DNA from 3 places in the Paracoccus versutus genome. Region 2 is predicted to be linked to each of the others. Evidence: riboswitches for the same ligand, from Rfam matches in the RefSeq annotation. Region 2 holds a riboswitch; each other region holds the start of a gene.
The links. Region 2 has a riboswitch for cobalamin ahead of E3U25_RS03350 (ribonucleoside triphosphate reductase). Riboswitches for the same ligand answer to the same signal wherever they lie in the genome.

Region 1: another riboswitch for cobalamin. It lies ahead of nrdH (glutaredoxin-like protein NrdH); the one in region 2 lies ahead of E3U25_RS03350 (ribonucleoside triphosphate reductase).
Region 3: another riboswitch for cobalamin. It lies ahead of E3U25_RS08090 (TonB-dependent receptor plug domain-containing protein); the one in region 2 lies ahead of E3U25_RS03350 (ribonucleoside triphosphate reductase).

What each region holds. Positions count from the first base shown of each region.
Region 1 is NZ_CP038196.1:1,606,878-1,617,432, reverse strand. It holds gene nrdF (class 1b ribonucleoside-diphosphate reductase subunit beta) at 1-391, opposite strand, end outside; gene nrdE (class 1b ribonucleoside-diphosphate reductase subunit alpha) at 454-2,580, opposite strand; gene nrdI (class Ib ribonucleoside-diphosphate reductase assembly flavoprotein NrdI) at 2,562-2,978, opposite strand; gene nrdH (glutaredoxin-like protein NrdH) at 2,987-3,208, opposite strand; cobalamin riboswitch at 3,301-3,491, opposite strand; partial or broken gene E3U25_RS25025 (alpha-hydroxy acid oxidase) at 4,162-4,611, shown strand; gene E3U25_RS08045 (DUF6635 family protein) at 4,601-5,431, opposite strand; gene E3U25_RS08040 (YeiH family protein) at 5,499-6,518, opposite strand; gene E3U25_RS08035 (LysR family transcriptional regulator) at 6,621-7,553, shown strand; gene E3U25_RS08030 (C4-dicarboxylate transporter DctA) at 7,657-8,976, opposite strand; gene E3U25_RS08025 (LysR family transcriptional regulator) at 9,149-10,045, shown strand; gene E3U25_RS08020 (DinB family protein) at 10,097-10,555, shown strand, end outside.
Region 2 is NZ_CP038196.1:678,617-689,171, reverse strand. It holds gene E3U25_RS03365 (alpha-E domain-containing protein) at 1-501, shown strand, start outside; gene E3U25_RS03360 (transglutaminase family protein) at 514-1,320, shown strand; gene E3U25_RS03355 (proteasome-type protease) at 1,387-2,112, shown strand; cobalamin riboswitch at 2,540-2,752, shown strand; gene E3U25_RS03350 (ribonucleoside triphosphate reductase) at 2,953-4,698, shown strand; gene nrdD (anaerobic ribonucleoside-triphosphate reductase) at 4,713-4,895, shown strand; gene E3U25_RS03340 (anaerobic ribonucleoside-triphosphate reductase activating protein) at 4,888-5,511, shown strand; gene E3U25_RS03335 (TetR/AcrR family transcriptional regulator) at 5,619-6,314, opposite strand; gene dctP (TRAP transporter substrate-binding protein DctP) at 7,406-8,446, shown strand; gene E3U25_RS03325 (GMC family oxidoreductase) at 8,531-10,162, shown strand.
Region 3 is NZ_CP038196.1:1,618,186-1,628,740, reverse strand. It holds gene glpK (glycerol kinase GlpK) at 1-604, shown strand, start outside; gene E3U25_RS08110 (DUF6925 family protein) at 621-1,625, opposite strand; gene E3U25_RS08105 (ABC transporter ATP-binding protein) at 1,622-2,383, opposite strand; gene E3U25_RS08100 (FecCD family ABC transporter permease) at 2,380-3,378, opposite strand; gene E3U25_RS08095 (ABC transporter substrate-binding protein) at 3,375-4,223, opposite strand; gene E3U25_RS08090 (TonB-dependent receptor plug domain-containing protein) at 4,217-6,121, opposite strand; cobalamin riboswitch at 6,257-6,474, opposite strand; gene E3U25_RS08085 (SLC13 family permease) at 6,614-8,389, shown strand; gene E3U25_RS08080 (aminotransferase-like domain-containing protein) at 8,424-9,644, opposite strand; gene E3U25_RS08075 (bile acid:sodium symporter family protein) at 9,763-10,555, shown strand, end outside.

The DNA of each region.
Region 1 (10,555 bases), 930 kb from region 2:
CCTCGGCCCAGCGAAAGGCCGCATCCACCTCGGGCGTCAGGCACAGCGTCGAGAAGATCGAGGAATAGCTGCGCGCATGCACCGCCTCCATGAAGGCGATGTTGGACAGCACCGCCTCCTCATGCGGGGTGATCGCATCGGGCATCATCGCCGGCGCGCCCAGGGTGTTCTGGATCGTGTCCAGAAGCGTCAGCCCGGTAAAGACGCGGATGGTCAGCTCGCGCTCCTCGGGGCGCAGCGTGGCCCAGCTCTGCACGTCGTTCGACAGCGGCACCTTCTCGGGCAGCCAGAAGTTCACCGTCAGCCGGTTCCAGACCTCCAGGTCCTTCTCGTCCTCCAGCCGGTTCCAGTTGATGGCCCGCAGGGGCGTGCGCGGCGCATGGTCCTTCATCCGAAGACCCTTTCTTTCGTGTCCAAATATCCTCGGGGGTGCGGGGGCAGACAGCCCCCGCCTCAAAGCGTGCAGGAAACGCAGCCCTGCACCTCGGTGCCCTCCAGCGCGGTCTGGCGCAGCCGGATGTAATAGATCGTCTTGATGCCCTTCTTCCAGGCATGGATCTGGGCGCGGTTGATGTCGCGCGTCGTGGCCTCGGCCGGGAAGAACAGCGTCAGCGACAGGCCCTGGTCGACATGTTCGGTCGCCGCCGCATAGGTGTCGATGATCGCCTCGGGGCCGATCTCGTAGGCGTCGCGGTAATAGTCCAGGTTCTCGTTCGACATGAAGGCGGCGGGGTAATAGACCCGGCCGATCTTGCCTTCCTTGCGGATCTCGATCTTGGCGACGATCGGGTGGATCGAGCTGGTCGAGTTGTTGATATAGCTGATCGAGCCGGTGGGCGGCACCGCCTGCAGGTTGCGGTTGTAAAGCCCATGCCGCATCACCGCGTCCCGCAGCGCGGCCCAGTCCTCGCGCGTGGGCAGCGCGACACCCTCGAACACCCGCGCGACATCGGGCAGCGTCGGCAGCCAGTCGCGCGTCACGTATTTGTCGAAGAATGTGCCGTCGGCATATTTCGACGTCTCGAAATCCTTGAAGCTGCGCCCCTTTTCCTGCGCCAACAGGTTCGAGGCGCGGATGGCGTGATAGGCGACGGCGGCGAAATAGACCGAGGTGAACTCGATCCCCTCGGGGCTGCCGTAATGGATGCGCTCGCGCGCCAGGAACCCGTGCAGGTTCATCTGGCCCAGCCCCACGGCATGGGCCTCGTCGTTGCCGCGCCGGATCGAGGGCACGGCCTCGATCGCCGACATTTCCGACACCGCGGTCAGCGCGCGGATCGCCGCCTCGACCGTGGCGCCGAAATCCGGCCCGTCCATGGTCGCGGCGATGTTGAGCGAGCCGAGGTTGCAGGAAATATCCGTGCCGAGGTGGCGATAGCTCAGATCCTCGTCGAAGGTGCTGGCCTCGTTGACCTGCAGGATCTCGCTGCACAGGTTCGACATGCTGATGCGGCCGGCGACCGGGTTGGCGCGGTTCACCGTGTCCTCGAACATGATATAGGGATAGCCGCTTTCGAACTGGATCTCGGCCAGGGTCTGGAAGAAGGCGCGGGCGTTGATCTTTTTCTTGCGGATGCGCTTGTCGTCCACCATCTCGGCGTATTTCTCGGTGACGGAAATCTCCGAGAAGGCCATGCCATAGACCTTTTCCACGTCATGGGGCGAGAACAGGTACATGTCCTCGTTCTTCTTGGCCAGTTCGAAGGTCACGTCCGGGATCACCACCCCGAGCGACAGCGTCTTGATGCGGATCTTCTCGTCGGCATTCTCGCGCTTGGTGTCCAGGAAGCGCAGGATGTCGGGGTGATGCGCGTTCAGGTAGACCGCCCCCGCGCCTTGCCGCGCGCCCAGCTGGTTGGCATAGGAAAAGCTGTCCTCCAGCAGTTTCATCACCGGGATGACGCCCGAGGACTGGTTCTCGATCCCCTTGATCGGCGCCCCGGCCTCGCGCAGGTTGGTCAGCATCAGGGCGACGCCGCCGCCGCGCTTGGAAAGCTGCAGCGCCGAATTGATGCCGCGGCCGATGCTTTCCATGTTGTCCTCCAGCCGCAGCAGGAAGCACGAGATCAGTTCGCCGCGCGATTTCTTGCCGGCGTTCAGGAAGGTCGGCGTCGCGGGCTGGAACCGGCCCGACAGGATTTCCTCCATGAAGCGCATGGCGAGATCCTCGTCGCCGCGCGCCAAGGCCAGCGCGACCATGACCACCCGGTCCTCGTAGCGTTCCAGATAGCGCCGCCCGTCGCGGGTCTTCAGCGTGTAGCTGGTATAATACTTGAAGGCGCCCAGGAAGGTCGGAAAGCGGAACTTGCGCGCATAGGCCGCGTCCCAGATCCGGTGCAGGAAGGCGCGCGGATACTGGTCCAGGACTTCGGCCTCGTAATAGCCTTCGTCCACCAGGTAGCCCAGCTTCTCGTCCAGCGAGTGGAAGAAGACGGTGTTCTGGTTGACATGCTGCAGGAAATACTGCCGCGCGGCCTTGCGATCCGCGTCGAAGCGGATGCGGCCCTCGCCGTCGTAAAGGTTCAGCATCGCGTTCAGCGCGTGATAGTCCAGCTCGGCCTTTACGCCATCGTCAAGCATTCCGTCCCCCAGAATTTCTCAAGCCCCGCACGGACGCGGGAAATATCCAGATCAGTCCCCGCCAGCTCGAATCGATACAGCACGGGGACGTTGCACTTGTCAGAAATCACCCGGCCGGCCAAGGCATAGGTCGCCCCGAAATTGCGGTTGCCGGCGGCGATGACGCCGCGCAGGCCGGCGCGGCGGGCGGGATCGTTCAGGAAGCGGATCACCTGCTTGGGCACCGCGCCCCGGCCGGTCCCGTCGGCATAGGTCGGGCAGATCAGCACATAGGGCGTTGCCGCCTCGGGCAGCGGATCGCACGGCGAGACCGGGATGCGCCCGGCCGCCAGCCCCAGCCGCGCCACGAAGCGCGCGGTGTTCCCCGAGGCCGAGGAATAATAGACCAGCCCGCCCATGGCGCCGGTCAGGACAGCCGGCCGATCATGTCGGGCCGGAAGCCCGCCCAATGCGCATCGCCGGCGACGACCACCGGGGCCTGGCGATAGCCCAGCGAGACGACCAGTTCCATCGCCGCGTCGTCCTCGGTCAGGTCGATCAGCTGATAGGCCAGGCCGCGCGCGTCGAGCGCCCGCGTGGTGGCGGTGCATTGCACGCAGGCGGGCTTGGAGTAAACGGTGATGGACATGGCTCGGCTCCTTCTGTTCTGTCGGCAAGAGGGGGCCGGGCCGATGGGCGTGCCACCGGACCCTGTTCCAGCCCCGCGCCCGCCGCACGGTTTCGTCCTTTCGCGCCATGGCAGGTCTTCTGACTTGCGGGTCTCGGCTTAGCCGGCCTTCCCGGAGCCTTGGCCCCAGTGGCATTCCAGCGTCGCTCGCCGCTTACAGCTGCGGGGGCAGTGCCGGCTTTTCACCGGCTTCCCTTTTCATCCCCGAGTCGGCCCCAGGGCAACCATGACCCCGGCAGTTAGCCACGGGTCACGGGCCGGGTCAATCCATATTTAGTGGATGGCCGGGCTGTGCCCGGAATATCTGGTGGGTTCCCGGATCGCGCCAAGGGCTCGATTTGCCGCCGGGCCATGGTGGTGGGCAGGCTGCGGCCACGGGCCGCCGCACCTGCGCGGCTGTTGGATTATGGCAACAGGCGCGGGGACATGGCATGGAATGACGTCGCGTCGTTTGACAAAGCGCGACAATTCGCCCTCTTGCGTGGATCGCGCGCGCGTGAACCGGGGCTCCGTTCCCGTTCCCGTTCCCGTTCCCGTTCCCGTTCCCGTTCCCGTTCCCGTTCCGGCGCGCCAGAGCGCAAGCCATTGATAAGTCAACACTTCATGTCGTCTCTGCCTGCCGGTGGAAGGGGATGCATCTTTGTGCCGGGATAACCCATGAACAAAACCCATCCCAAACCGCCAGCCTCGGGGTCTGCCGCGCAATTGCTGCCGACCCTGGGCCTGCTTCCGGTCCTTGCCATTTCCGCGGGGGTCGGCGGCCCCGCCCAGGCGCAGGACACCGTGACGCTGGACACGGCGGTCATCCGCCGCCAGCAGGGCAGCGAGGCCGAGACCCGCTACAAGACCACCGAAAGCGCCTCGGACAAGATCACCGCGCCGCTGCTCGACACGCCACGGACCGTCACCGTCGTGACCGCGCGCCAGATCAAAGAGCGCGGCGGAAGTCGCAGACCCGGTTGCCGCTGCTGCTCAAGGGCATCATGTCGGCGCATGATGCCGAGCGTGCGGTCGCGGCTGGGGTGGACGGGGTGATCGTCTCGAACCACGGCGGGCGGGCGCTGGACACGCTGCCGGCGACGGCCGAGGCTCTGGCGGTCGTCGCCCGCCAGGTCGCCGGGCGCATTCCGGTGCTGTGCGACGGCGGCATCCGTCGCGGCACCGATGCGCTGAAGGCCCTGGCGCTGGGGGCATCGGCGGTGCTGGTCGGGCGGCCGCAGATCCACGCCCTGGCCGTGGGCGGCGCGGCGGGAGTCGCGCATATGCTGACCATCCTGCGCGCCGAGCTGGAGGTCGCCATGGCCCTGACCGGACGCTGCGACCTGGCCGGGATCGACGAAACCGTGCTTTGGCCTAGCCCTTGAAGCTGCGCCACAGGCTCAGCGCCGCATCCGACAGGTCGCCCAGTCGGGCCAGCACATGTTCGCGCCCCAGCCCCGGCCCGTCCTCGGCCCGGTCGAGCCGGCGCAGCAGCCGCAGCACCCGGCGCTTGTGGATGCCGGTCCAAAGCTGGACCGGATCGGCGACCAGCCCGGCAAAGGTCGTCAGGACCGAGGCGAGCATGGCCAGCACCACCCCGGTCAGCAGCAGATCCACGCTGGAAAGCTCTCGCGGGAAGGCGCCATACCACATGCGGCCGGCCCAGCTTCCCAGCGCGAAATCCTCGACCGCCTGTGCCTGCGCCCGCAGATGCGCGACCGGCCCGGCCAGCGAGATCACCCCCGGCGTGGCGCGGTGGAACAGCAAGAGCCCCGAGCCCAGCACCAGGACCGAGGTGGTGATCTCGGAGACCGCATTGCGGGTCTCGGCATAGTCCGAGACGGCGCGGGCGACGCTTTGCGGCGCGGCCTGGGGCGCCAGCCCCTTTTCGGCCAGGTCGTCGATGAAATGGGCCAGATCGGCCTCGATCCTTTGCGCCACGTCGGATTTCAGGAAGATCTGCCGGCGCGACAGCCAGTCGCCGGCGCGCCGCAGCCCGATCCGGCGCAGAAGCGGCGCGGCCAGCCGCACCAGCAGGAACAGCGGCGACAGCATGACGTTCACCGGCGCACGCAGCAGGTCGAGGCCGAGCGCGTGGCGATGCAGCGCCAGCGTGCCGCGCGGGCCATAGCGGGCGCGGACGAAGCGGTGGACCTCGGTCTCGCGCCGGGTCATCGGACGGGGGTCGGCGGGCTTTAGGGCCATGGGCGCGGTCCTTTGGCGGATCGCGCCCAATCTAGGCATCGCGGCGGGGCGGCTCAATGCCGCGCGGTCACAGCAGCGCGACCAGCCCCAGGCCCAGGGTCGAGATGAACAGCCAGGCCAGCGCGCCAAGCGCCAGCGGCCGGACGCCCTTGGCGCGCAGCTTGCGGATGTCGGTTTCGAGCCCCATCGCCGCCAGCGCCATGGTCAGCAGAAAGGCGGTCAGGCCGACCACCTCGGCATGCAGCGCCTCGGGCAGGGGCAGGGCGCTGTTCAGCAGCACGACGGCGATGAAGCCCAGCACGAACCAGGGCGTCGGCGCCGAGCCATGCGCGGCCTTGCCGCCGCGCCGCGCCAGCGCGCCCAGCACCAGGATCAGCGGCGCCAGCAGCATCACCCGGCTCAGCTTGGCCACGGTCGCGGCCTGCCCGGCCTCGGCGCCATGCTGGAAGCCGGCGCCGACGACCTGCGCCACCTCATGCACGGTTGCACCGACCCAGATGCCGTAATGCGAAGGCCCCATCGCCATCATCTCGCCCAGCAGCGGCATGGCGATCATCGAGAGCGAGCCGAAGACCGTCACGCAGGCGATGGCATAGGCCACGTCCTCGTCCGTTCCGCGCGTGACCGTGTTCGTCGCGATCACCGCCGAGGCGCCGCAGACCGAGGTGCCGGCCGCGATCAGCTCGGCCAGCCGCGCCTCGACCCCCAGCGCCCGCCCGGCCCATTTGGTGAAGACGAAGGTCGCGGCCAGCACCACCGCGATCACCGCCACCCCCGCCAGGCCCACGGCGCGCAACTGCTCCAGCGTTAGCTGGAAGCCCAGCAGCACGATGGCGAAACGCAAGACGCGGCGCAGCGAAAAGCCGATGCCCGGCCGCGCCGCCTCGGGCGTGCCGGCCAGGTTGCGCAGCGCCATGCCCAGCACCATGGCCACCACCAGCGGGCTGAGCGCCGGGATGCCCGAGAAGCGCTGCACCGCCGTCGCCAGGACCGCGATGCCGAAGGTCAGCCCCAGCCCCGGCAGCGTGGCGGAAAGCCAGGCCGTGATCGCGGAAGATGTTTGCTGGTTCTGCTCGGTCGAGGACATGATGGCGCTTCCTTGCTTGCAAGGCGGAACATGGTCCCGGATACACGTTCAATCCATCGCATTATATTTGCCATATCGTTCGATTTTGCTTATCAGTTGGCCATGACGCTGGAACAGCTCCGCATCTTCCTTGCCGTGGCCGAGCGGCAGCATGTCACCCGCGCGGCCGAGGCGCTGAACCTGACGCAATCGGCGGTCAGCGCTGCCGTCTCGGCGCTGGAGGCGCGGCATGGCGTGCGCTTCTTCGACCGGGTGGGGCGGCGCATCGTGCTGACCGAGACCGGCGAAGCCTTCATGGCCGAGGCGCGCGCGGTGCTGGACCGCGCCGAGACGGCCGAGATGGTGCTGGAGGATCTGGCGCGCGAGCCGCGCGGGCGGCTGCGGGTCCATGCCAGCCAGACCGTCGCCAGCTACTGGCTGCCGCCGCGGCTGGTCGCGCTGCGCGAGATGCATCCGGGGATCGAGCTGCGGCTGACCGTCAGCAACACCACCCAGGTCGCCGATGCGGTGCAGGAGGGCGGCGCCGACCTGGGGCTGGTCGAGGGCGCGGTGGCGCATGGCGATCTGCACCGGCAGGTGGTGGCGCGCGACCGGCTGGTGCTGGTCATGGCGACCGATCACCCCTGGGCCGGGCGCGACGCCGTGCCCCTGGCCGGGCTGGCGGCGCAGAACTGGATCCTGCGCGAGCCGGGCTCGGGCACCCGGTCCGAGTTCGAGACCTGGATGGCCGGGCAGGGGCTTTCCGTGGCCGGGCTGCCCCTGGCGCTGGAACTGCCCTCGAACGAGGCGGTGCTGAACGCGGTGGCCGCCAGCCAATGCCTTGCCGCGCTGTCGCAACGCGCGGTGGCGCGGCCCGCCGCCGCCGGCTGGATCCGCACCCTGCCGCTGCCGGGGGCAGAGCGGCCGTTCTCGCTGCTGACCAATCCGCAGCGCTATCGCACGCGGGCGCAGCAGGCGCTGATCGGGATCCTGACGGACGAGATCCTGACGGACGAGATCCTGACGGATGAGGGCTTCGCCGCCGGCCTCCCCTAACGCGAAATGGCCTGCGCCATCGGGAGGGAAGGCGCAGGCCGTCTTCTCGGAGGCTGGCGGGGCCGGTCGCGCGGGCCCCGTTCAGCCCCGCGAGGCGACTTCGTCAGCCATGCTGGGGCTGCGACATCGGCGCGTCCTCGTCCAGCACGTCCAGCGTCGGCACGTCCTCGCCCTCGAGGATGCGGCGGGCGCGGTCGCGGTCGATGTCCCCCACCCAGGAGGCGACGACCACGGTGGCGACGCAATTGCCCAGGTAGTTCCCCAAGGCGCGGGCGATGCCCATGAACCAGTCGACCGACAGCACCAGCACCAGCCCGATGGCGGGGATGGCCGGGATCGCGGCCAGTGTCGCGGCCAGGATCACGATGGCCGAGCCCGGCACCCCATGCGCGCCCTTGGACGTCACCAGCGCCACGCCCAGGATGGCCAGAAGGTCGGTGGTGGACAGCGGCGTGTTGGTGGCCTGGGCGATGAAGACCGCCGCCAGCGTCAGGTAGATCGAGAAGGCGTCGAGGTTGAAGGAATAGCCCGTCGGCACCACCAGCCCCACGGTCGAGTCCTTGATGCCCAGGTGTTCCAGCTTGCGCATGGTCTGCGGCAGCACGGCGTCGCTGCTGGCGGTGCCGGCGACGATGCCGACCTCGGTGCGCAGGTAGCGCAGCAGCTTGAAGATGCTGAAGCCCGCCAGCCGCAGCACGAAGCCCAGGATCACGAAGACGAAGATGGCGATGGTGACATAGAACAGCCCGACCAGGTAGCCCAGCTGCGCCAGCGAGCCGATGCCGTATTGCCCGACGGTGAAGGCGATGGCGCCGAACACGCCCAGGGGCGCCAGCCGGACGATGAAATACATGATCTTGAAGGTGACGTCCCCGGTCAGCTCGATCATGTGCAAAAGCGGCTTGCCGCGCTCGCCCACCAGCGACAGGGCGCAGCCGAACAGGATCGCGACCAGCAGAACCTGCAGGATGTCGCCCTGGGCGAAGCCGCTGATCATCGTGGTCGGGATCAGCTTCATCAGGAACTCGACGGTGCCGCCGCTGCTGACTTCATGCGCGCGGTCCACATAGGCCGACAGCGCCGAGGCGTCGAGCTGGCTCACGTCGATGTTCATGCCGTGGCCGGGGCCGAACAGATAGGCGACCGCGATGCCCAGGGCCAGGGCGATGGTGGTGATGATCTCGAAATAGACGATGGCGCGGACGCCGACCTTGCCGACCTTTTTCAGGTCGCCCGCGCCGGCGATGCCATGCACGACGACGCAGAACACGATGACGGGGATCAGCATCTTGATGAGCTTGATGAACCCGTCTCCCAGCGGCTTCATCTTGGCGGCGAATTCGGGCGCGAAGAAGCCGGCGACGATCCCCAGCACCAGCGCCACGCAAACCTGTCCAAACAAGGACCTGGACCAATTCGGCATGTGTTTTCTGTTCCTCCCTGTGACGGAAGGGGGGCCGCGATGCGCCCGATGCATCTCCTCGCGCATCGGGCGCATGGCCGCGGCCGGTCCCCTCATGCCGAAGAGTGTTGGCCAAGGGCACATCCGTGTCTAATATCGATTTACCGTTAATCCATAGGGTGACGATATGAGAATGCGCCAGCTTCGCTGCTTCGTCGTCCTGGCCGAAGAGCTGAACTTCACCCGCGCCGCCCGGCGGCTGAACATGTCGCAGCCGCCGCTGAGCACGCAAATCCAGACACTTGAGCGCGAGGTCGGCGCCGAACTCATCAGCCGTACCAGCCGCAAGGTGGCGCTGACGCGGGCGGGCGCGCTGTTCCTGCCCAGGGCGCGCAACATGCTGGACCAGTATGAACGCAGCCTGCAGGAGATCCGTGAAATCCAGCAGGGCCAGGACGGATTGCTGGAAATCGGGGCAACCGGCTCGATCCTGCGCGGCGGCCTGGCCGAGTTGCTGGCGCATTTCGCCCGGCTGCACCCGCGAATCACCCTGCGCGTCCACGAACAGACCCCGGCCGCGCAGCTGACCGAGGTGCTGAGCCGGCGCACCGACGTCAGCTTCAACCGCTCGGTGCCGCGCGACGAGGAACTGGCCTATGAATACGGCTGGCGCGAAGAGATGGTGGCGCTGGTGCGCAGCGACCACCGGCTGGCCGGGCGCACCTGCGTCTCGATCGACGACCTGCGCGAGGACCAGCATGTCGTGCTGCGCCCCGACAGTTCCGATTTCGCGGCCTATGTCATGGCCTGCATCGTCGCCTCGGGCTATCGGCCGCGGGTCTCGCAGCAGGTGGTGGACGCGCAGTCGGTCCCCAGCCTGATCGTGGCGGGCTTCGGGGTCAGCATCGTGCCGGCGGGCATCGCCAGGCTGACGGCGGGGCCGCTGACCTTCCTGCCGATCCGGCCCGACCCGCCGGTTTCCGAGGTCTATATCGTCTATCACCACCGCGACCCGGTGCCGGCGCTGCAGCTGTTCCTGGCCGAGATCCGCCGCAGCCTGGGCCACGATCCGGCCGGGCCGGCGCGCTGAGGGCTCGACCCGGCGGGGGCCGCGCGGCATCATCGCGACCGGAGGTGCCCGATGACCGAGATGCTGCGCATGCTGCGCAAGCTGGCGCAGATGAACCGGCTGGCCAATGCCCGGCTGCATCGCGCCTGCGCCGCCCTGCCGCCCGGCGGATACGAGGCGCCGCGCCCGTCCTTCTTCGGCTCGATCCGCGCCACGCTGAACCATGTCCTGCTGGTCGACCGCTTCTATATCGATGCGCTGGCGGGCCGGCCGCTGGACAAGGCCGCGCTGGCCGAGGCGGGGGACTGCCCGGACCTTGCGCGGCTGGCCGAATGGCAGGCGCACGAGGACGACCGCCTGCTGGCGCTGGTCGCGGCGCTGACGCCCGACACCCTGGCGGAAATCGTGCCGGTGGATCGCGGCTCGCGCATGCAGCACGACCGCTGCGACGACCTGCTGTCGCATCTGTTCCAGCACCAGACCCATCATCGCGGGCAGGTGCATGGCCTGCTGTCGCAGGCCGGCGTGGTC
Region 2 (10,555 bases):
CAGCTGCGCAACGACGGCTGGCATTTCGTCAACCTGGGCTATTCGCTGGAACGCGCCGACGCGACCGCGCGGCTGCTGGACGTGAAATATTTCGTGCTGCTGCCGCGGGTGGAGTTCGTGGGCTCGGGTCTCGACAACTATCAATGGCAGGTGATCCTGCGCGCGCTTTCGGCGCATCGGGCCTTCCACTGGGCCTATGGCGGCGAGGTGACGGCCGGCAAGGTGGCGGATTTCCTGATCCTGAACGGCGAGAGCCCGCGGTCGCTTTTGACCTCGCTTTACGAGGCGGTCTGGCATCTGGACGGCCTGGTGCGCCGCTATGGCGCCGAGGTGCCGGCCAGCGCCTCGGGCCGCGCGCATGAGACGCTGGAGCAGCTGATGGCGCGCGACATCGAGGCGATCTTCGACGAAGGGCTGCACGAGTTCCTGTCCTGGTTCATCAACGAGCTGGCCAGCATCTCGAACGCCGTGCATGACGATTACCTGAGCGGGCGGATGTAGGGGGCAGATGTCATGCGGCTGAAGATCATCCATGAAACCAGCTATTTCTACGATCCGCCGGCGCAGGGGCTGGTGCAGAGCCTGCGCCTGACCCCCTCGGTCCACCAGGGGCAGCGGGTCTCGGGCTGGACCATCTCGGTCTCGGGCGGCCAGCGCGGCGCGAGCTTCCGCGACGGCGCCGGCGACTGGATCGAGGGCTGGACCGTGCGCGGCCCGGTGCAGGAGGTCGTGGTCTCGATCGCCGGCCAGGTCGAGACGCGGGACACCGCCGGCGTGCTGCGCGACCATCGCGAGACCGTGCATCCGCTGGTCTACATGCGCCCGACCGCCGTGACCGGGACCGATCCGGGGCTATGCGAGCTTGCCCGTTCCGTGCAGGGCGAGGATGCGCTGGACCTGGCCCACCGGCTGGCCGAGGCGGTATCGGCCGCCATCGCCTACGTCCCCGGCGTGACCGAGTCGCACACCACCGCCGCCGAGGCGCTGGCGCTCGGCCAGGGCGTCTGCCAGGACCATGCCCATGCGCTGATCGCCTGCGCCCGCGAACGCGGTATGCCGGCACGCTATGTCTCGGGCTATCTGCATTCCAACGCCGGGGGCGAGCCGCATGACGCCGCCCATGCCTGGGCCGAGGTCCATGTCGGCGCCCTGGGCTGGGTCGGCTTCGATGCGGCCAATGCCTGCTGTCCCGACGACCGCTATGTCCGGCTGGGTTCGGGTCTGGATGCGGATGACGCGGCGCCGGTGCGCGGCACCACCTTCGGCACGGGCGAGGAAAGCCTGGACGTGCGGGTGCAGGTCGAGGAGATGGAGCAGTAGCCCTGCCTGTTGCGCCGGGCGCGGGGCGGTCGTATCCCTCGGGGGATTTGGTGCCATGGAACGGTCATGACCTATTGCGTCGGCTTGAAGCTCAACGAGGGGCTCGTCCTGCTCTCGGACACCCGGACCAATGCCGGGCTGGACAACATATCGACCTATCGCAAGATGTTCTTCTTCGAGCAGCCGGGCGAGCGGGTGATCGCGATCATGACCGCCGGCAGCCTGTCGCTGACCCAGACCACCATCGCCCGCCTGCAAGAGGCCATCGAACTGCCCGAGGCCGATGAAGAGACCTCGATCATGCGCGCGTCCACCATGCTGCAGGTGGCGACGATCATCGGCCGGACGCTGAACCGCACCCGGCGCGAGATCGTGGACCAGTGCCGCGACCTGAACCAGCAGGCCAGCGCCAGCATGATCGTCGGCGGCCAGCGCGCCGGCGGCGAGATGCGGCTGTTCCTGATCTATCCCGAGGGCAATTTCATCGAGGCGACCGAGGACACCCCCTTCCTGCAGATCGGCGAGCACAAATACGGCAAGCCCATCCTCGACCGGGTGGTGACGCCCCAGACCTCGCTGGCCGATGCGCAAAAGGCGGTGCTGCTGTCGATGGATTCGACGCTGCGCTCGAACCTGTCGGTGGGGATGCCGCTGGACCTGGCGGTGATCCGCAAGGACGACTGCCGGGTCAGCCACAAGCGCCGCATCCTGGAAGGCGACCCGGCCTTCATGGCCATGTCCGCCGCCTGGTCCGCGGCGCTGCGCGACAGCTTCGTCAAGGTGACGATCTAGCAGACTGTGGAAAAAGGGCCATGACAGGGCGTCGTGGCGGAATTCGTTCTGGATTCGGCGAATATCGGCCTGAAAACCGGGCATTTCCGGCAGAATTGAGGCGAATTTCCCGGTTCCCGGCCCAAGCTCTCCTGTCGCACGGATTTTTTCAGCAGCCTGCTAGCGCCCCTGTCAGCCAGGCTGGCAAAGGCATCCATGCCGGCCGTTCCTGCCCAAGGTCATTCCGGTGCCGGCCCTGCCTACGGCCATGGGCACAAAGGCCGGGGGACGATCCAAAGCTACGTGCAGCGCAATCTCGCAACCAGCCCGCCCAAGGCCGTGCCCCGGATCGGGATCGGGCTTCGTGGTCCCTGCCCAGGCGGCCGGACTATCCTGCACAAAATGTCGCAGGTCCCCACAATATCTTGACGGATACGGCGCCGTCATCCCTATATGTAGGCATCACGGTTTTTTCGGGTCGATCCGGTCCGAAAGCGAAGAGGGAAGCCGGTGCGCCTTTCGGGGCAAGGCCGGCGCTGCCCCCGCAACTGTAAGCAGCGAGCCTGCGCCGGATCACGCCACTGGTGCCGCACGGCATTGGGAAGGCCGGCAAGGGCAGCGACCTGCGAGCCAGGAGACCTGCCGTGATGATGACGATGAACCACGGGCGGGGTGTCCCGGCGGTGCGCCTGGCAATGCGGCCTTGTCGCCGCAGGGCTCCATGCGTCCTGGCCTGCCCCGCCCCCAGCAGCACGGGGAACAGATGCGGCCATCCTTCACCACCAGACCTGCCAAGGCCGGCGCCGCCGTCCGCAGCACCGCAAGGGCGGCAGCAAGCCGCAGGCAAGGGAGGGCGCGTTGATGCCGGCGCCGCTTACGCCCCCGCCCGCCGCGCCGGCAAGGGATGTCGCCGTCGATGTCGCCTCGTCGGTCAACGAATACCTGGACCGCGCCGATTGGCGGGTGAATGCCAATGCCAACCAGGACTATTCGCTCGGCGGGCTGATCCTGAACGTCTCGGGCAAGGTGGTGGCCAATTACTGGCTGTCGCATGTCTATCCGCCCGCCGTGGGCGAGGCGCATCGTCGGGGCGACCTGCATATCCACGACCTCGACATGCTGGCCGGCTATTGCGCCGGCTGGTCGCTGCGCACCTTGCTGACCGAGGGGTTCAACGGCGTCCTCGGCAAGGTCGAGGCCGGGCCGCCGAAGCGCCTGTCCAGCGCCATCGGCCAGATCGTGAACTTCCTGGGCACGCTGCAGAACGAATGGGCCGGCGCGCAGGCCTTCAGTTCCTTCGACACCTATATGGCCCCTTTCATCCGCAAGGATGGGCTGGGCTATGCCGAGGTGCGGCAGGCCATGCAGGAGCTGATCTTCAACCTCAACGTCCCCTCGCGCTGGGGCACGCAGACCCCGTTCACCAACCTGACCTTCGACTGGGTCTGCCCCGAGGATCTGCGCGACCAGGTGCCGGTCATCGGCGGGCAGCCGATGAATTTCACCTATGGCGCCTTGCAGGCCGAGATGGACATGATCAACCGCGCCTATATCGAGGTGATGGCGCGCGGCGACGAAAAGGGCCGGGTCTTCACCTTTCCGATCCCGACCTACAACATCACGCCGGATTTTCCCTGGGACAGCGAGAACGCCAAGCTGCTGTTCGCGATGACGGCGAAATACGGCCTGCCCTATTTCCAGAACTTCCTGAACTCGGACCTCAAGCCGAACATGGTGCGGTCCATGTGCTGCCGGCTGCAGCTTGACCTGACCGAGCTGCTGAAACGCGGCAACGGGCTGTTCGGCAGCGCCGAGCAGACCGGCTCGCTGGGCGTCGTCACCGTCAACTGCGCGCGGCTGGGTCATCTGCACAAGGGCGACGAGGCCGGGCTGCTGCAACGCCTGGACGAATTGCTCGACCTGGGCCGCGACAGCCTGGAGATCAAGCGCCGGGTGATCCAGCGGCTGATGGACGACGGGCTGTTTCCCTATAGCCGGCGCTATCTGGGCACGCTGCGCAATCATTTCTCGACCCTGGGCGTCAACGGCATCAACGAGATGATCCGCAACTTCACCGACGATGCGCATGACATCACCACCGAATGGGGACATGGCTTCGCGCTGCGGCTGCTCGACCATCTGCGGGCGCGCATCACCGCCTTCCAGGAACAGACCGGACATCTCTATAACCTGGAGGCGACGCCGGCAGAGGGCACCACCTATCGTTTCGCCAAGGAGGACCGCAGGCGTTTTCCCGGCATCCTCCAGGCCGGCACCGAACACGAGCCCTATTACACCAATTCGAGCCAGCTGCCTGTCGGCTTTACCGACGACCCGTTCGAGGCACTGGAGCGGCAAGAGGCGCTGCAGCGCAAATACACCGGCGGGACGGTGCTGCATCTCTACATGGGCACGCAGCTGTCCTCGGCCGAGGCCTGCCGCAAGCTGGTGCGCCGGGCGCTGGAGAATTTCGGCCTGCCCTATATCACCGTCACGCCGACATTCTCGGTCTGCCCCAGGCATGGCCATATCGCGGGCGAACACGCGTTCTGCCCGCGCTGCGACGAAGAGCTTATCGCGAAAAAGCGGCAATCGGCCGCGCATTGAGGAAGGAAAAGACCATGTTCGACGACCGGAAAACCGGACCGGAAGAAATCCTGCTGGCGGATGAGGAACGCCAGCCCTGCGAGATCTGGACGCGGGTGATGGGCTATCACCGCCCGGTATCCTCGTTCAACCGCGGCAAGAAGGGCGAATTCCGCGAGCGGCTGTATTTCAGCGAGCGGCGGGCCGATCTTGGCTGAGATCCGCATCGGCGGCCTGCAGCGCCTGTCCAGCTGCGACTGGCCGGGCGAGCTGGTCGCCACCCTTTTCCTGCAGGGCTGTCCCTGGGACTGCCCCTATTGCCACAACCCGCATCTCATCCCGCCCGAGGCCGAGGGCGCGCTGGATTGGCAAGAGGTCCTGGGCTTTCTGGCGGGACGGCGCGGCCTGCTCGACGGCGTGGTGTTCTCGGGCGGGGAGCCGACGCTTCAGCGCGGCCTGCCCGAGGCGTTGCGGGCGGTCCGGGCCCTGGGGTTCAGGACCGGCCTGCACACGGCCGGCCCCTACCCCGCCCGGCTTGCGGCGGTGCTGCCGCTTTGCGACTGGGTCGGCTTCGACGTGAAGGCGCCGTTTTCCGGCTATCGGCGGGTGACGGGCGCAACCGGCAGCGGCGACAGGGCCAGGGAAAGCCTGCGGCTGCTGCTGGCCAGCGGCACGGCCCACCAGGTGCGCACGACGGTCGATCCCACCCTGATCGACGGGGCGGCCTTGGCGCGGATGGGCGCGGAACTGGCGGCGCTGGGTGTCGCCGACCATGTCCTGCAGCCCTGCCGCAGCACCGGAACACCCACGAGCCGTCCGGTGCGCAAGGGCTGAAAGCCGGCCTTGGGGGCCGGCATGCCGTGGCGAAGGAACCGGGGGCAGCGGGCTCGTCTATGCCGACGGTATCGACCGCATCCGGCCGGTGGGCTCGGGCCGAACGGCTATCTTTGCGGCCGGCCGGAGCCGTGCCCGATGCCTTCCTCACCTCCGGCCTCTGCCGATGCGGGTGTCAGCGAAAGCCCGGCGGGCAGGTTGTCCGGTTTCAGATACCCATGGCAAGCAAAATTGATGATGGCCGAGGTGACATCTTCCACCGAATGCCGCCCGCCGGGGCGATACCACTTATACATCCAGAGCGTCATCCCCAGAATTATGCTTGCAGCTATATGAGGATCGACATCCACGAAAACCCCCTTTTCGACGCCCTCCCGATATATCTGCTCTACCGTGCGCAGGTATGATTTCTTGACTTCCCGGACCTGGACCAGCGCGCTTTCCGGAAGCTCGGATTCGTTTTCGATATATACGGCAAGGTCGGCCATGTTCGAGGAAAACATGTCGATCCGGCCGCTCATGATCCTGACCAGCTTTTCATGCGGGCCAATATCCATTTCCAGGATTTCATTGAGCTGCGCCGTCGACATCTCCATGAATCTCTGGTGTATTTCCAGAAGGATGTCGGACTTGCTCTTGAACCAGTAATATATCGCGGGCCTGCGCACGCCGAAGTGGTCGGCAACCTCCTGGAGACTGGTGCCGCGATACCCCTTCTTTCGGAACAGATCCGCCGAAACCCGCAAAATTTCGTCCCTGGTCAGGTTGGGCCGCGCATTCGGAGTTCTTGAGATCGGCGTCATGGTCGTGGCTTCTCGTCATCAAGGAATTATTGTTGCTCGTCCGTCGCGCGGCCATGATGGCATTTGCCCCATGAACAGCGCCCATTGATCTTTCGGGCGACAGTTTCCCTGCCGAGCCATGCAACCCCGCTTGAACTGCGCACAGATCGGTTCTCAATCTCGTTTTTCGGACGACGGCTGTCCTGGTTGAACCGCCAGCAACCGGGTCGTTTCGTTCGGTTCACCTTATAATCGTCGAGGATCAGGGGGCTGTTATAAGGAAGGATCACCGGACCGAACCTAACCGCCCGAGGCGCGACTGGCAAGCGCCCAGCCGCCGCGGGGCGGAAGGTCGCGCCGAGGATTCCAGCATCAGAGGCCCTGACGGAGAGAGGTCCCCCTGCGGAATACTACCTAGCGAAAACAGTAAACTAACTTCATGATGGTCAGCCCTGCGCCGCGACATGAGACCTGGGCGGCTCCGCGGTATACGCCCAAAGATTCCGCCCTGCAAAATGATGTTGACACGAATCGAAACGAGGTTTACTTACTAGAAAGTAAGCGTGGGGGAGATGTGGATGAGCCCGCAGGGATAGGCTGCGCCCGGCGGGAAACCGACCGGAAGGCGATCTCTGCAATTCGGAAAGTTTAGGCGTATCCTTAATACGGATATGCGCCCGACCATTTCGGTTGCGCAGACCGAAAAATACGAGATGGCTTCCTGCGACAACTATGACGTCATTGGCGCGAAAAGCCGCGCCGTATTCGCATATCGAAGACAAGTGCCCGAATGGCCTTGTTCGATAACCCCTCCCTGGGATTGACAGGGAACCTTGCCCACCTTCTTGCTGACGATCGCCGCCGCTTCATGCGGGCGATGTGCTGCATCCTTGATCCCCGCCAGCATTGCCAAAAACCCTGCCTTGCCGGCGCTTTGCAAAATTTACAAAAACGGCATCAAATTCCGTATTGCAAAACACATTTCCTAAAAGTAATTTCCCCAAGGAAGGCGACCTGCCGGGCCTCGGCCGCGCGCTTTCCGCGCCAAAGCGAAGGGCGCGCCCTGCCCCGCCGGCAGGTTTCTTGCATTTCATCTTGGGGAGGAGAAAGACATGAAACAAACCATCTCGCTGGCAAGGACAGCATTGCATGCGGGAACGGCGATGGCGTTCCTTGGCATGGCGGCCGGTTCGGCCGCATATGCGCAGGAGGTGACGCTCAAGCTGGGCAGCGTCCTGCCCGCCGGGCACTATATCCACCAGCACCTGGTCGATGTCTTCATGGCGGATGTCGAGCAAAAGACGAACGGCGCGATCAAGTTCGAAAGCTATCCCGCCGCGCAGCTTGGCAAGGACGTGCCCGCCACCATGGGCAGCGGCTTGCTGGACCTGGGCGTCGTCATCACCGGGCATCATGCGGCCAAGTTCCCGCTGTCCTCGGTCGGGGAACTGCCGGAAGGCGCCGGAAGTGCCTGCCAGGGCTCGGCCAAGATGTGGGCGCTGACCCAGCCCGGCGGCATCCTGGACCAGGCGGAGTTCGCGCCCAAGGGGCTGCGCGTCCTGAACGCCAACATGCTGGCCCCCTATGTGCTGTTCACCGGCAGCCGCAAGGTCGAAAAGCTGGACGACGTGCGCGGCCTGAAGATCTGGTCCAGCGGCCCGGCGGCCGAAAAGGCCATCGCCGAGATGGGCGGCGTGCCGATCAAGGTCTCCTCGACCGAGCTTTACGATTCCGCTACCCGCGGCACCGTCGACGGCGCCGTGTTCCCCTATTCCGGCCTAGTCCAGTACGAGCTTGAGCCGGTGCTGAAATATGCGGTCGACGGGGTCAACTTCGGCTCGGGCGTGTTCTTCATAACCGTCAACCAGCGCAGCTGGGACCGCCTTACCGAGGAACAGCGCGCGGTGATGAGCGAGGCGGCGCTGGCCGCGCAGCAGTCGTTCTGCGCCTATATCGATGAAAACAACAGCGAGCTTCGGGACCAGGTCGCGGCGCGGGACGGCTATACCGTCACCACCCTGGAAGGCCCCGCCCAGGAGGAATTCGTCGAACGGCTGAAGCAGGGCGCGGTCCACTGGGCCGGGGTCATGGACAAGGCCGGCCTGCCGGGCAGCGAGGTGCTGAGGGCGCATCAGGAAGCCGCAGCCGATTGACGCGACAGCGGCCGGTCCCGCCGCGACATCCGTTGCGGCGGGACGGATCTCTTGTCGCCGGGGCATCAACGCAAGGGCAGGGCATTGGAAGAATTCGACTATGTTATCATCGGCGCCGGCAGCGCGGGCTGCGTCCTGGCGCATCGGCTGACCGAGACGGGCAACCATAGCGTCTGCGTGATCGAGGCTGGCCCGCCGGACCGCAACCCCTTCATCCATATCCCCGCCGGATATGTGAAGAACGTCATGAACAAGGATCTGACCTGGGGCTTCGTCAGCCAGCCGGTCCCCGGCATCGGCGGGCGCTCGGTGGGGCTGCCGCAGGGCAAGACGCTGGGCGGCTCCAGCGCCATCAACGGCATGGTCTACAATCGCGGCCAGCGGGCCGACTATGACGGGTGGGCGCAGCGCGGCAATCCGGGCTGGAGCTATGACGACGTGCTGCCCGCCTTTCGCCGCTCGGAAAAGCGGGGCGGCGCTGCCGATCAGGACTATCGCGGCACCGACGGCCCCCTGACCGTGACCGACCCGGCCTTCGACAGCCCGCTGTGCCGGATGTTCGTCGAGGCGGCCAGGGAAATGGGCATCCCCGAGGTCGAGGATTACAACGCCGCCGCGCAGGAAGGCGTCGGCGGCTTCCAGTTCACCATCGACCTGTCGGGCCGGCGCTCGGTCCGCATGAGCACGGCCCGCGCCTTCCTGCATCCGGCCGAAACAACCGGCCGGGTCTCGGTGCGGACCCATGCCTATGCGGCGCGCATCCTGTTCGATGGCAAGCGCGCCATCGGCCTGCGCTATCATGCCGGCGGCCCGCATGGCACGCCGAGCGAGGTGCGCGCCCGGCGCGAGGTCATCCTGTCGGCGGGCGCGCTGAACAGTCCGCGGCTGCTGCAGATCTCGGGCATCGGCGATCCTCGGCATCTGCGCGGGCTGGGGGTGGACCCGGTCGCCGCCCTGCCCGGCGTGGGCGCGAACCTGACCGACCACTACCAGGTGCGCGCGGCGGTGCGGCTGAAGGGCATCCGCACCGTCAACGAACGCGGCCGGGGCCTGGCGCTGGTTTCGGAGGTCGCGAAATGGGCCCTTGGCAGCCGCGACACCATCCTGGGCATGGGGCCGGTGCCGATGCGGGTCTTCATGCGCTCGGACCCGGCGCTGGATGCGCCCGACCTTCAGCTTTCCTTCACCCCGGCCAGCTATCGCGAAGGGGTGGCGGGGCTTCTGGACCGCTATCCGGGCATGACCTGCGGCGGCTACATGCAGCGCCCGGAAAGCCGGGGCTGGGTGCGGGCCGTGTCCACCGACCTGGCGGTCCAGCCCGAGATCCAGCCCAACTACCTGGCGACGGAACGCGACCGCATGGCCATCGTCCAGGTGCTGAAATACGCGCGGCAACTGCTGGGCGCGAAAAGCTTCGCACCCTATTACGTCCGCGAGGAATTTCCGGGCGACAAGGTCTCGACCGACGACGAGATCCTGGACTTTGCCCGCCAGTTCGGCGGCACCGCCTTTCACCATTGCGGCACGGCCCGCATGGGGCCGGCCAGCGATCCGATGGCGGTGGTGGACGAAAGGCTGCGGGTGCATGGGATCGAGGGGCTGCGCGTCGTCGATGCCTCGATCATACCGGCGATCATCTCGGGGAACACGAACGCGCCCACCATCATGATCGCCGAGAAGGCGGCAGAGATGATCCGCGCCGACAACGCCGCCTGACCTGCGGCCGCGCATCGGCCCGCGCCTTTGCGCCTTGCGGACGGGCCCGTGGGGGCGCCGCAAGCCGTTGTTGCGGCGCAGAGCGGAGGCTGTGTCGAACACGTTGCGGCATCAAGTTTCGCTTTGCAAAACATGTTGACGCGAATCGGGATTAGATTTACTTACTCGAAAGTAAGCAAAGGAGACGCGGATGATCCCCCAGCTTGCCAGGAATGGATCCACCTGGACGAAAAGATCGGTCGGGCCCTGCGATTGTCAACGAAGATTGGGCTGGCGGCGGCTTTCCGAAACCGCGGCCAATCCGCAAGGCGAGGATGCCCAGGAACATGGAAATCCCTCGGCAATATCCGCGCCCCATTCCGCATGAAACCGGGCGGCAAGGACAGGCAATCG
Region 3 (10,555 bases), 940 kb from region 2:
GACCTATGCGCTGGAGGGCTCGATCTTCATCGCCGGGGCGGTGGTGCAATGGCTGCGCGACGGCCTGGGGCTGATCCGGCACGCGTCCGAGACGCAGGCGCTGGCCGAGGCGGCCGATCCCGGCCAGGACCTGGTGCTGGTGCCGGCCTTCACCGGGCTCGGGGCGCCCTATTGGCGGCCGGAGTGCCGGGGGGCGGTCTTCGGGCTGACGCGGAATTCGGGCCCGGCGGAGCTGGCGCGTGCGGCGCTGGAGAGCGTGGGTTTCCAGACCCGCGACCTTCTGGAGGCGATGCGGGCGGACTGGCCGGATGCGGGCGGGGTGTTGCGGGTGGACGGCGGCATGGCGTCGAGCGGCTGGACGATGCAGTTTCTCTCGGACATCCTGGGGGCGCCGGTGGACCGTCCGGCGGTGACCGAGACGACGGCGCTTGGGGCGGGCTACCTGGCGGGGTTGCAGGCGGGGCTGTGCCCGCCGCCCGAGGAATTCGCCCGCGCCTGGTCGCTGGAGCGCCGCTTCGCGCCCGCCAGGCCCGCGCCCGAGCGCGAGGCCCGATACGCAAGGTGGAAAACCGCAGTCAAGGCGACGATGGAGGTGGCCGGCTGATCGGCCCGCGCCGCGGTCAATGACCCGGCGCGTCCTCATCCGCCGGAGCCGCCTCGCGGTCGAACGCCGCGCGCCATTGCGACAGCAGGGCCGAGGGCCCGTCCCGCCGCTCGGCCTGGCGCAGGGCGATGCGCAGCGCGGCGCGGGCATGGCGGTCGGCTGGCTCGGCCAGGGCCGAGGGCGGCTCGCCCGCCGCCAGCGCCGCCCAGACCCGCGCTTTCAGCGCATGGCGCTCGGCATCGCCCCAATCGGCCAGCATGGCCTGGAACCCGGCGAAGGCGGCGGCGTCGAAATCGCGGTCCTGGCCCAGGCTGTCCATGACCGGGCTGGCCGGGTGCAGCCCCGCGACCGGCACCAGGCCGGGCGGGATCGGCGTATTCGCCGAATGGGTGCGGCCGGCGCGCAGCAGCGGCGGCAGGATATGCGTATGCGGCCCGACGGGCGAGACGCCGCCGGTATCCGGCCCGCCGATCTTCTGGTAGACCTCGATCCGGCCGATGCGGCTCAGCGCCACGCGATGCGGATGGGCGGGCAGGATCGCCGCCATGGCGCGGCTTTCGGGGTCGAGGACCGAGCGGCCGCATTCCGCCCGCAGCCGCGCGACCAGCACAGGATCGTCGCTGCGGATGCAGAAATCGACCTGCGGCTGGTCCAGCCCCAGGTCGAACAGCACCGCCCCGCGATCCTGGTCGCGCAGCGCGCCCGCGTCGGGGCCAAGCTCGGTCAGCACCTGGCGCCGCGCCGTGCCCAGCCGCCCCTGGGGCAGGCAGAGCGAGACGCCCTGCTGCCAGCGATGCGGCCGTGGGCTCAGCGCCTCCCACGCCACCAGGATCACCTCGGCCAGGTCGTCCAGCCGCAGCCCGCCGCGGGCGGTGACGATGCCGCATTCGCCCAGGGGCTGGGGCGGCGGATCGCCCGCGACATGGTGGAACTCGGCAATGGCCCCGAACGAGCCCATGGACCAGCCGGCGCCGGTATCGGTCAGCGCCGCGGCAAGCCGGGCGGTCAGCATGTCGGTCATCGGTCTTCTCCCTCAATGGTGTCGAGCGGCTGGAACAGGATGCCGCCGGGGCCCTGCGCCAGATGGGCGGTGATGCCGAAGACGCGGGCCAGGTTCGCGGCGGTCAGCACCGCCTGAGGCGGGCCGTCGGCGGCGATCCGGCCCTGGTGCAGCAGGATCAGCCGCGTGCAATGCCGCGCCGCCAGCCCCAGGTCGTGCAGCGAGGCCAGCACCGCATGGCCCTGTCCGGCCAGCCGGCGAAACAGCCGCATCGCGTCGATCTGCGCCGCCGGGTCGAGCCCGGCGATGGGCTCGTCCGCGATCAGAAGCGGGGTTTCCTGGGCCAGGGCGCGGGCGATCAGGGTGCGGGCCTGTTCGCCCCCCGACAGTTCGGTGGCGCGGCGGTGGCGCAAGGGATCCAGGTGCAGCGCGGCGATGGCGCGCTCGATGGCGGCGCGGTCGGTTGCGCCGACGGAATGCGGATGGGCGATGCGGCCAAGCGCCACCAGCGCCTCGACCGGCATCGGCCAGGCGATCTCGCGGCCCTGCGGCATGTAGGCGGCGGCGCGGGCGCGTTCGCGCACCGAAAGCCGCGCCAGCGAGCTGTGCCCCCGTGCCGGCAAAAGCCCCAGCGCCGCGCGCAGAAGCGTGGTCTTGCCGGCGCCGTTCGGACCCAGAAGGCCCACGAACTCGCCTGCGCCGATGCTGAGGTCGATGCTGTCCAGCACCGCCTGGCCGCCGCGGTGGAACGAAAGGGCGCGAAGCTCGAGCATGGTCACAGCCCCTCGCGCCGGGTTTTCAGGATCAGGTGCAGGAAGAAGGGCGCGCCGACCAGCGCCGTCAGCACCCCGAGCTTGAGGTCGCGGCCCGGCGCGATCAGCCGCACCGCGATGTCGGCGGCCAGAACCACCGCCGCGCCCCCCAGCGCCGCCGCCGGGACCAGCCGAGCCGGGCTGGCGCCGACCGCGCGGCGCAGCACATGCGGCACCACCAGCCCGACGAAGCCCACGGTGCCGGCGACCGCCGTGGCGCCGCCGATCAGCGCGGCGATGCCCGCGACCAGCATCAGCCGCAGCCGGCCCAGATGCACGCCGCTGGATGCCGCCGCGTCCTCGCCCAGCGTCAGCGCATTCAGCGCGCGGCGCATGGGCCAGATCAGCACGAAGCCCAAGCCCATGAAGGGCGCCGCGATCCAGACATGCAGCATCGAGCGGTCGGCCAGCGAGCCCATCATCCAGAACACGATCTCGTTGATGGCAAAGGGGTTGGGCGACAGGTTCAGCACCAGCGAGGTCGCCGCCCCCGCCAACGCCGAGATGGCGATGCCGGCCAGGATCAGGGCCAGCGTGCCGCCGCGCGGCCCGGCAAGCATCAGTACCAGCAGCACCGACAGCGCCGCCCCCGCCAGCGCCGCCAGCGGCAGGCCCAGGGGAAAGGCGGCGGAAAGCCCGGTCTGGATCGCCAGCACCGCCCCCAGCGCGGCCGAGGCGCTGGTGCCGATCAGCCCCGGCTCGGCCAGCGGGTTGCGCAGGAAGCCCTGCAGCACCGCCCCCGCCATCCCCAGCGCCGCGCCCACCAGCAGGCCCAGGATGGCGCGCGGCAGGCGCAGCTCGCGCATGACCAGCGCCAGCAGGTCGTCGCCGCCGCGAAACAGCGCGGCCAGGCTTTCGCCGGGCCCGATCCCCGCCGGGCCGGTCAGCAGCGAGGCCAAGAACAGGGCCACGACCAGCGCGGACAGCGCGGCTATCAGCAGCGGGTAGCGCGGCCCGGTCATGGCCGGGCCTGCAAGGCAAGGCGCGCGTCGCGCAGCTGCGAGACGGCGCGCAGGATATGCGGATTGCCGCAGACCCAGTCGGGATCGGACATGAGCTCGGCAGGCCTGCCGCGGGCCAGCGCCTGCAGCGCCGGGTGGTCCAGCACCTCCTGCGCGCGGGCATGCCCGGCATAGCGGCGGCCCTCGACCAGCAGGTCGGGGTCGGATAGCAGCAGCGTTTCCAGCGGCAGCACCCCGCCCGAGGGCAGGCCGAGTTCGTCGGCGACATTGTCGAAGCCGGCCAGCGCCACGATCTCGCCCGCCAGGCTGTCCGAGCCCGAGCTGTAGCCGTTCGCGGCATAGAGCGCGGCGCGCGGCCGCGGGCCCTGCGCATCCGAAAGCCGCGCCAGATCGGCGTCGAAGCGCGCGAGCATGGCGCGGGCCTGGGCCTCGCGGCCCAGCACCGCGCCCATGCGGCGGATATTGGCGCGGATGCCCGCCAGGTCGCTTTCGATCGGAAAGACCTCGACCGGGATGTTCAGGCGGCGCAGCAGCCGGACGGTCTCGGGCGTGGTCCAGGCCCCGGCCAGCACCAGGTCGGGCCGCATCAGGAAGATTTCCTCGGCCAGGCCATGGTTGACGGGCAGGCGGCCGGCCTCGACCGCCATGGCCGAGGCGCTGGGATCCTGCGCCAGATAGGAAACCGAGACCAGCTGGCCCGGCGCCGCCAGCATCATCGCCAGCTGGTCGGTGCAGAGGTTCATCGACAGCACCCGGCGCGGCGGCTCTGCCGCGGCGGGTTGGAAAAGACCGGGCAGGATCAGGCCGGCCAGAAGGCCGGCGACAAGGCCGAGCCGCCTTACCATTTCGCCGTCAGGCCGGCGTAAAGGGTGCGGCCCTGCGAGGCATAGCCCCAGACATCGGAATATTCCTTGTCGAACAGGTTCACCACGCGTCCGGTCACGCGGAGATTCTCGGTCAGGTCGTAGCCCGCCGCCAGGTTGACCACGGTATGGGCGGGTATTTCCCCGACATCGTAGCTTTGCGAAGCGGGATCATAGGTCCAGTATTGGGTATCCCAATTGCCCGAGACATGCCGGATGTCGGCCGTGACGGTGCCGCGCCCTTCCAGGACGGCCAGCGTCGCCGACAGGCCCAGTTCGTGCCGAGGCCGGCGCACCTCGACCGCGCCGCTGGGTTCCTTGGCGTCCAGATAGGTGTAGTTCAGCGCGACATCCAGCGTGTCGGTCGCCTTGATGCGGGCGGTCACCTCGACCCCTTCGCGCGGGCTTTCGCCGGGCAGGTTGCGATAGCTGATATACTGCGTGCCGTTCTCGACGCGCATCACGTAATCCTTGATCTCGTCCTCCAGATCCTCCTTGAACCAGGTGACGTCGACCACGCCCATGCCATTGGGAAGTTGCGCCTCGACGCCCAGGTCGAATCCGCGGTTCCTTTCGGGCTTCAGGTTCGGATTGCCCAGGTAGACCGAAGAGCCATAATCCGCATTGGCGTAAAGCTCGAAATAGGACGGGTTGACCAGCCCGGTCCCGGCCGAGGCGTGCAGGCGGAAGGGCCGGTCCGGCACGTGCCAGGACAGGCCCAGGTTCCAGCTGGTGAAGTCCTCGAACACCTTGTTGCCGTCGTGGCGGACACCGGCCTGGACATCCAGCCCGTTGTCCAGAAAGCCGCGATACTCCAGCGCGACCGAGGTCATCTCGCGCCGGTTTTCCGGGGCCGAGGAGCTTTCGTCCCTTTGCCGCTCGGCCAGCACGTTCAGCAGGTGCGACGCCTCGGCCACCGTGCCGTCGATGCCGAAGCTGCCGCGGTATTTCAGCTTGCGCGTCTCGCCGCGCGTGACCGGGCCGCCCTCGTAGCTTTGCTTGTAGATCGTGTCCTGATAGTCCAGCCGATGCGTCAGCCGGCCGCCCAGCATGGAATATTCGGCCCAGATCCCGCCCTGGAACTCGTCGCGTTCGCTGTATTTGTGCGGGTCGTCCACCACATATTCCTGCGCGCTGGTCGCGGACCAGCTGGTGGAATCGTAATCGTATTTCTCCTTCGCGCGGCGCAGGGTGGTGCCCAGGCGCAGATCCTCGCCGATCTGCCAGTCGCCCGAAAGCCCGATGGTCTTGCGGTTGGTCCCGTCCTTTTCGCCGCCGTCGCCCGACTGGTCATAGCCGTGGTCGTCCCGCGCCGAGAGGGTCAGCGCGATCCCGCCCTGCGCGCCGCGCTGGCTGACATGGGCCGAGGCGGCGGCGCCGTTGCCCAGCTCGACCGAGCCGCCGTAATGCAGCCCCGGTTCCCCCTTGCGGGTGATGATATTGATGACGCCCGCCGAGGCGTTCGAGCCGTAATAGACCGATTGCGGCCCGCGCAGCACCTCGATGCGTTCGATATTGGCGGTCTCCAGCCCGGACAGGATGTATTCGTCGGCCCCGCCCGTCGCCTCGATCCCGTCGATCAGGATCAGCGTGTGGTTGCCCTCGCCGCCGCGGATGCGGACTTGGGTGAAGGTCGAGCCGGTGGCCGAGACCGAAACCCCCGGCACGGCGCGCAGCGCGTCCTGCACGGTGGCGATGCCCCTGGCCTCGATCTCGGCGGCGGTCAGCACGGTATGGGCGCGGGCATAGCCGCCCTCGGCCACGGCGGTCAGCCCGCCCGAGATCACCACCTCGTCCAGGCGATAGCCTTCCTGGCCGGTGGCGGCCGCCGGCAGCAGGGCGGCGGTGGCGGCCAGCAGGGAAACCGGAGTTCTGAACATTCCAAAGCCTTTCCAGCACGGGCCCGCGGCCCGCGATTTGCAGAAATGCCCTGCGGAAAGGCTGGCAGGCCCGACCGCAAGACGACGATCGTCACCTCTGCGGAACGGCCGCTTTCCAGACGCGCCCCGCGCCGGAAATGGGTGATCGCCACGGCAGGTCTCCTGGCTCGCGGATCGCTGCTCAGGCCGGCCTTCCCAGGAGATCCCAGTGGCACGTTCGACCGTCGCTCACCGCTTACAGTTGCGGGGGCAGCCCCGGCCTTGCCCTGGCCGCATCGCGGCCGGCGGGCGCACCGGTGTTCCCTTTTCATCCGGCGCGCAAGCCCGCCGGAACCGTAGCGGCCCCGCATTGCCGCAGCCGGGCGCCGGCTGTCAAGCGGCAATGCACCCGGCACCCGGCCGCCGCGACAACCTGTCCGGGAACGCGGCCGCGGAACCGCCCGCCGGGCCGCGGCATTGGGTCAGGTATCCGACGGAAGGGAAGGTCAAGCGATGGCCATGCCGCAGATCCTGGCCGTGCTGATCCTTTGCGCGATGATGGCGCTGTTCGTCTGGGGGCGGCTGCGCTACGACGTGGTGGCGATGATCGCGCTGCTGGCCTCGCTGCTGGCCGGCACGGTCAAGCCGGAGGAGGCGTTCCGCGGCTTCAGCGACGACATCGTCATCATCGTCGGCAGCGCGCTGGTGGTCAGCGCCGGCATCTCGCGCTCGGGCGTGATCGAGGCGGTGATGCGCCGGATGCTCGGGCGGTTGCGGACCCTGCGCTGGCAGCTTCTGGTGCTGGTCGGCTCGGTCACGGGCCTGTCGGCGCTGGTCAAGAACATCGGCGCGCTGGCCATGCTGATGCCGGCGGCGCTGAAGATGGCGCGGCGCTCGGGGCATTCGCCCTCGGCCTATCTGATGCCGATGGCCTTCGGCTCGCTCCTGGGCGGGCTGATCACGCTGGTCGGCACCTCGCCCAACATCATCGTCTCGCGGGTGCGCGAGCAGATGACGGGCCAGCCCTTCACCATGTTCGACTATGCGCCGGTCGGCCTCGGCCTGTCGCTGGTGGGGCTGGTCTTCCTGCTTTTCGCCCATCGGCTGCTGCCGCGCGACCGCCGTGCGACGGCCTCGCTGAGCGAGGCGGTGAACATCAGCGACTATCACACCGAGGCCACCGTCCCCGAGGGCGCCGGCATCGTCGGCATGACGGTGGGCGAGTATCTCAGCGCCGTCGATGGCGAGGTGGCCGTGACCGGGCTGATCCGCGGCGGCGCGCGCCGCGCGGTGACGCTGCCCGACACCGTGATCGAGATGGGCGACACCCTGCTGTTGCGCGGCGAGCCGAATGCGCTGGAACGCGCCGTGACCAAGCTGGGCATGGAGCTGACCCGGCAGGATGCGGGGGCCGAAGAGGGGCTGCCGGCCGACAAGATCGGCGTGATCGAGGCGGTGATCGCGCCGGCCTCGCTTCTGGTCGGCCAGACGGTGGGGCGGATCGCGCTGTTCGACCAGCATGGCGTGAACCTGATCGCGATTTCGCGCGCCGGGCATCGCATGACGCAGCGGCTCAGCCGGACGGTGCTGGCGGCGGGCGACGTGCTGCTGGTGCAGGGGCCGATCGAGCTGTTGCCCGAGCGGATGCGCGTGCTGGGCCTGCTGCCCCTGGCCGAGCGCCATATCCGGCTGGGCGGGGTGCGCAAGCAATTGCTGCCGGTGCTGATCCTGGCGGTCGCCATGGCGGCGACGGCGGCGGGGCTGGTGCCGGTCGCCGTCGCCTTCTTCGCCGCCGCCGTGCTGATGATCCTGACCGGCGCGATCAGCGCCGAGGCAGCCTATGAGGCCATCGAATGGCCGATCCTGATCATGCTGGGCGCGCTGATCCCGGTCAGCGAGGCGCTGCAAAAGACCGGCGTGACCGACCTGCTGGGCGCGTGGCTGTCGCAGGCGGCGACGGGCCTGCCGGTCTGGGGCGCGGTGACGCTGATCCTGGTCACGGCCATGGCGGTCACGCCCTTCCTGAACAATGCCGCGACCGTGCTGGTCATGGCCCCCATCGCCGCGACCTTTGCCGACCAGCTCGGCTATCGGCCCGATGCCTTCCTGATGGCGGTGGCGGTGGGGGCAGGCTGCGATTTCCTGACCCCCATCGGGCATCAGTGCAACACGCTGGTGATGGGGCCGGGCGGCTATCGCTTTGGCGACTACGCCCGGCTGGGGGCGCCGCTGTCGGCGCTGGTGGTGCTGACCGGCGTGCCGCTGATCCTGCTGGTCTGGCCGGTCTGACGGGCGGTCAGACGCGGCAGTGTGACGTCCCGGTTCAGCCCGTCTCGGCCAGCGCGGCGCGGATGGCGCGGGCCAGGCGGCGGCAGCCCTCTTCCAGCCGCTCGGGCGGGTTCAGGGTAAAGTTCAGCCGCAGCGAACGGCGGTCCAGCCCCTCGGGGTCGAAGACGCTGGAGGGCGAGATGCAGACCCCCTCGGCCATCGCATGATGCAGCAGCCGGTCGGTGTTCAGCCGCGGATCGCGCGCCGTGGCCCAGACGAACATGCCGCCCACCGGCACCTGCCAGTCCAGGTCGCCCGCCAGATGCGCCTGCATGGCGGCGCAAAGCGCGTCGCGCCGGGCGCGATAGATCGCCAGCACCTCGGGGCGGATGCGGTCGGTGATCCCCGCCTGCAGCGCGCGCAGCGCCAGCATCTGCGACAAGCCGCTGGAACACATGTCCGAGCCCTGCTTGGCGGTGGCCAGCGCCGCGATCATCTCGGGCGCGGCGATCACCCAGCCGACGCGCAGCCCCGGCGCCAGCTCCTTGGACAGCGACCCCATGTAGACCACCGGCCCGTCATAGGGGCCGGGCCGCGCCCCCGCCGACAGTTCGAGCAGCCGCGGCAGGGGCTCGCCTTCGTAGTAAAGCGCGCCGTAAGGGTCGTCCTCGATCAGCCAGGTGCCGGTGGCATGGGCGGCGGCGACCAGCGCCTGCCGCTCGGGCAGGGCCACCAGCCGGCCGCTGGGATTCGAGAAATTCGGCACCGTATAGGCGAATTGAGCCCCCGCCAGCGCGGCATGGGGGTCGAAATCGTTGCCCTCGATCCGCATCGGGCGATAGCGCGGCGCATGCGGCATCCAGGCGTCGAGCGCGCCTAGATAGGCCGGGCTCTGTGCCGCGACCAGCCCGCCGGGCTGCAGCAGCACCTTGCCCATCAGCTCCAGCGCCTGCATGCCGCCGGTGGTGATCAGCACGTTTTCGCGCGAAAGCCGCAGCGTATCGGTCGAGAAGCGCGTGGCGATCAACTCGCGCAGCGCCGGCAGGCCGGGGATCGGGCCATAGCCCAGCGTCTCGTCGGGGTGGCTGCGGATCGCCTCGGCCGCCAGTCCGGCCAGTTCCGCGACCGGCCAGACCGAGGGCTCGGGCAGCCCGCCGGCAAGGTTGACCAGGCCGGGCACCTGGCCCGCCGCCAGAAAGACCGAGGTCACGTCGTTGCTGCGGGACAGCCAGGGGGCAAAAGCGGGGCGCATGGTCGGAACGGTTTGGTCGGGCATGATCCTGCTGTGACCGTTTTTCGCTAACAGGGCAAGCCTCATGGCGCCCGGCCGGGCCCGGCTTGTGCCCGGCGGCGATGTATATCAGACAGGGGGCTGGCGCGCGACGGGGAAGACCATGCAGGCATTGAAACGGATCGGCATCGACACCTACATGCTGCTGCTGGTCGGCATGGTGCTGCTGGGGGTGTTCCTGCCCGCCCGCGGCATGGCGGCCGAGGCCCTGCGCGGCGCGACCTTCTGGGCGGTGACGCTGCTGTTCTTCCTCTACGGCGCCAAGCTCGATGCGGCTTCGGTCCGGGCGGGGCTCTTGAACCTCAGGCTCCAGGGCCTGACCTTCGGCGCGACCTATGCGCTGTTTCCCGTGCTGGGCATCGCGCTGGCCGCGCTGTTCGGCGGCGTCCTGGGCCCCGAGCTGACGCTGGGGCTGCTGTTTTTGGCCGTGCTGCCCTCGACGGTGCAAAGCTCGATCGCCTTCACCTCGATCGCGGGCGGCAACGTGCCGGCGGCGATCTGCGCGGCCTCGCTGTCGAACCTGGTGGGGGTGGTGCTGACGCCGCTGCTGGTCACGCATCTGCTGCACCACGACGGCGGCGGCGCCAGCCTCGACGCCATCCAGAAGATCGCCGTGCAGATCCTCTTGCCCTTCGTCGCCGGGCAATTGCTGCGGCGCTGGATCGGCGGCTTCGTCCAGCGCCACCGGCTGCTGACCATGGCGGTGGACCGCGGCTCGATCCTGCTCATCGTCTATTCCGCCTTCGGCGCCGGCACCGTGGCGGGCATCTGGTCGGCGATCCCGCTGCCGGGGCTGGTGCTGTGCTTCCTGGTCACGGCGCTGCTGCTGGCGCTGGTCATGGGCGCCATGCTCGGTGCCGGGCGGCTGTTCCGCCTGCCGCGCCAGGACCGGGCGG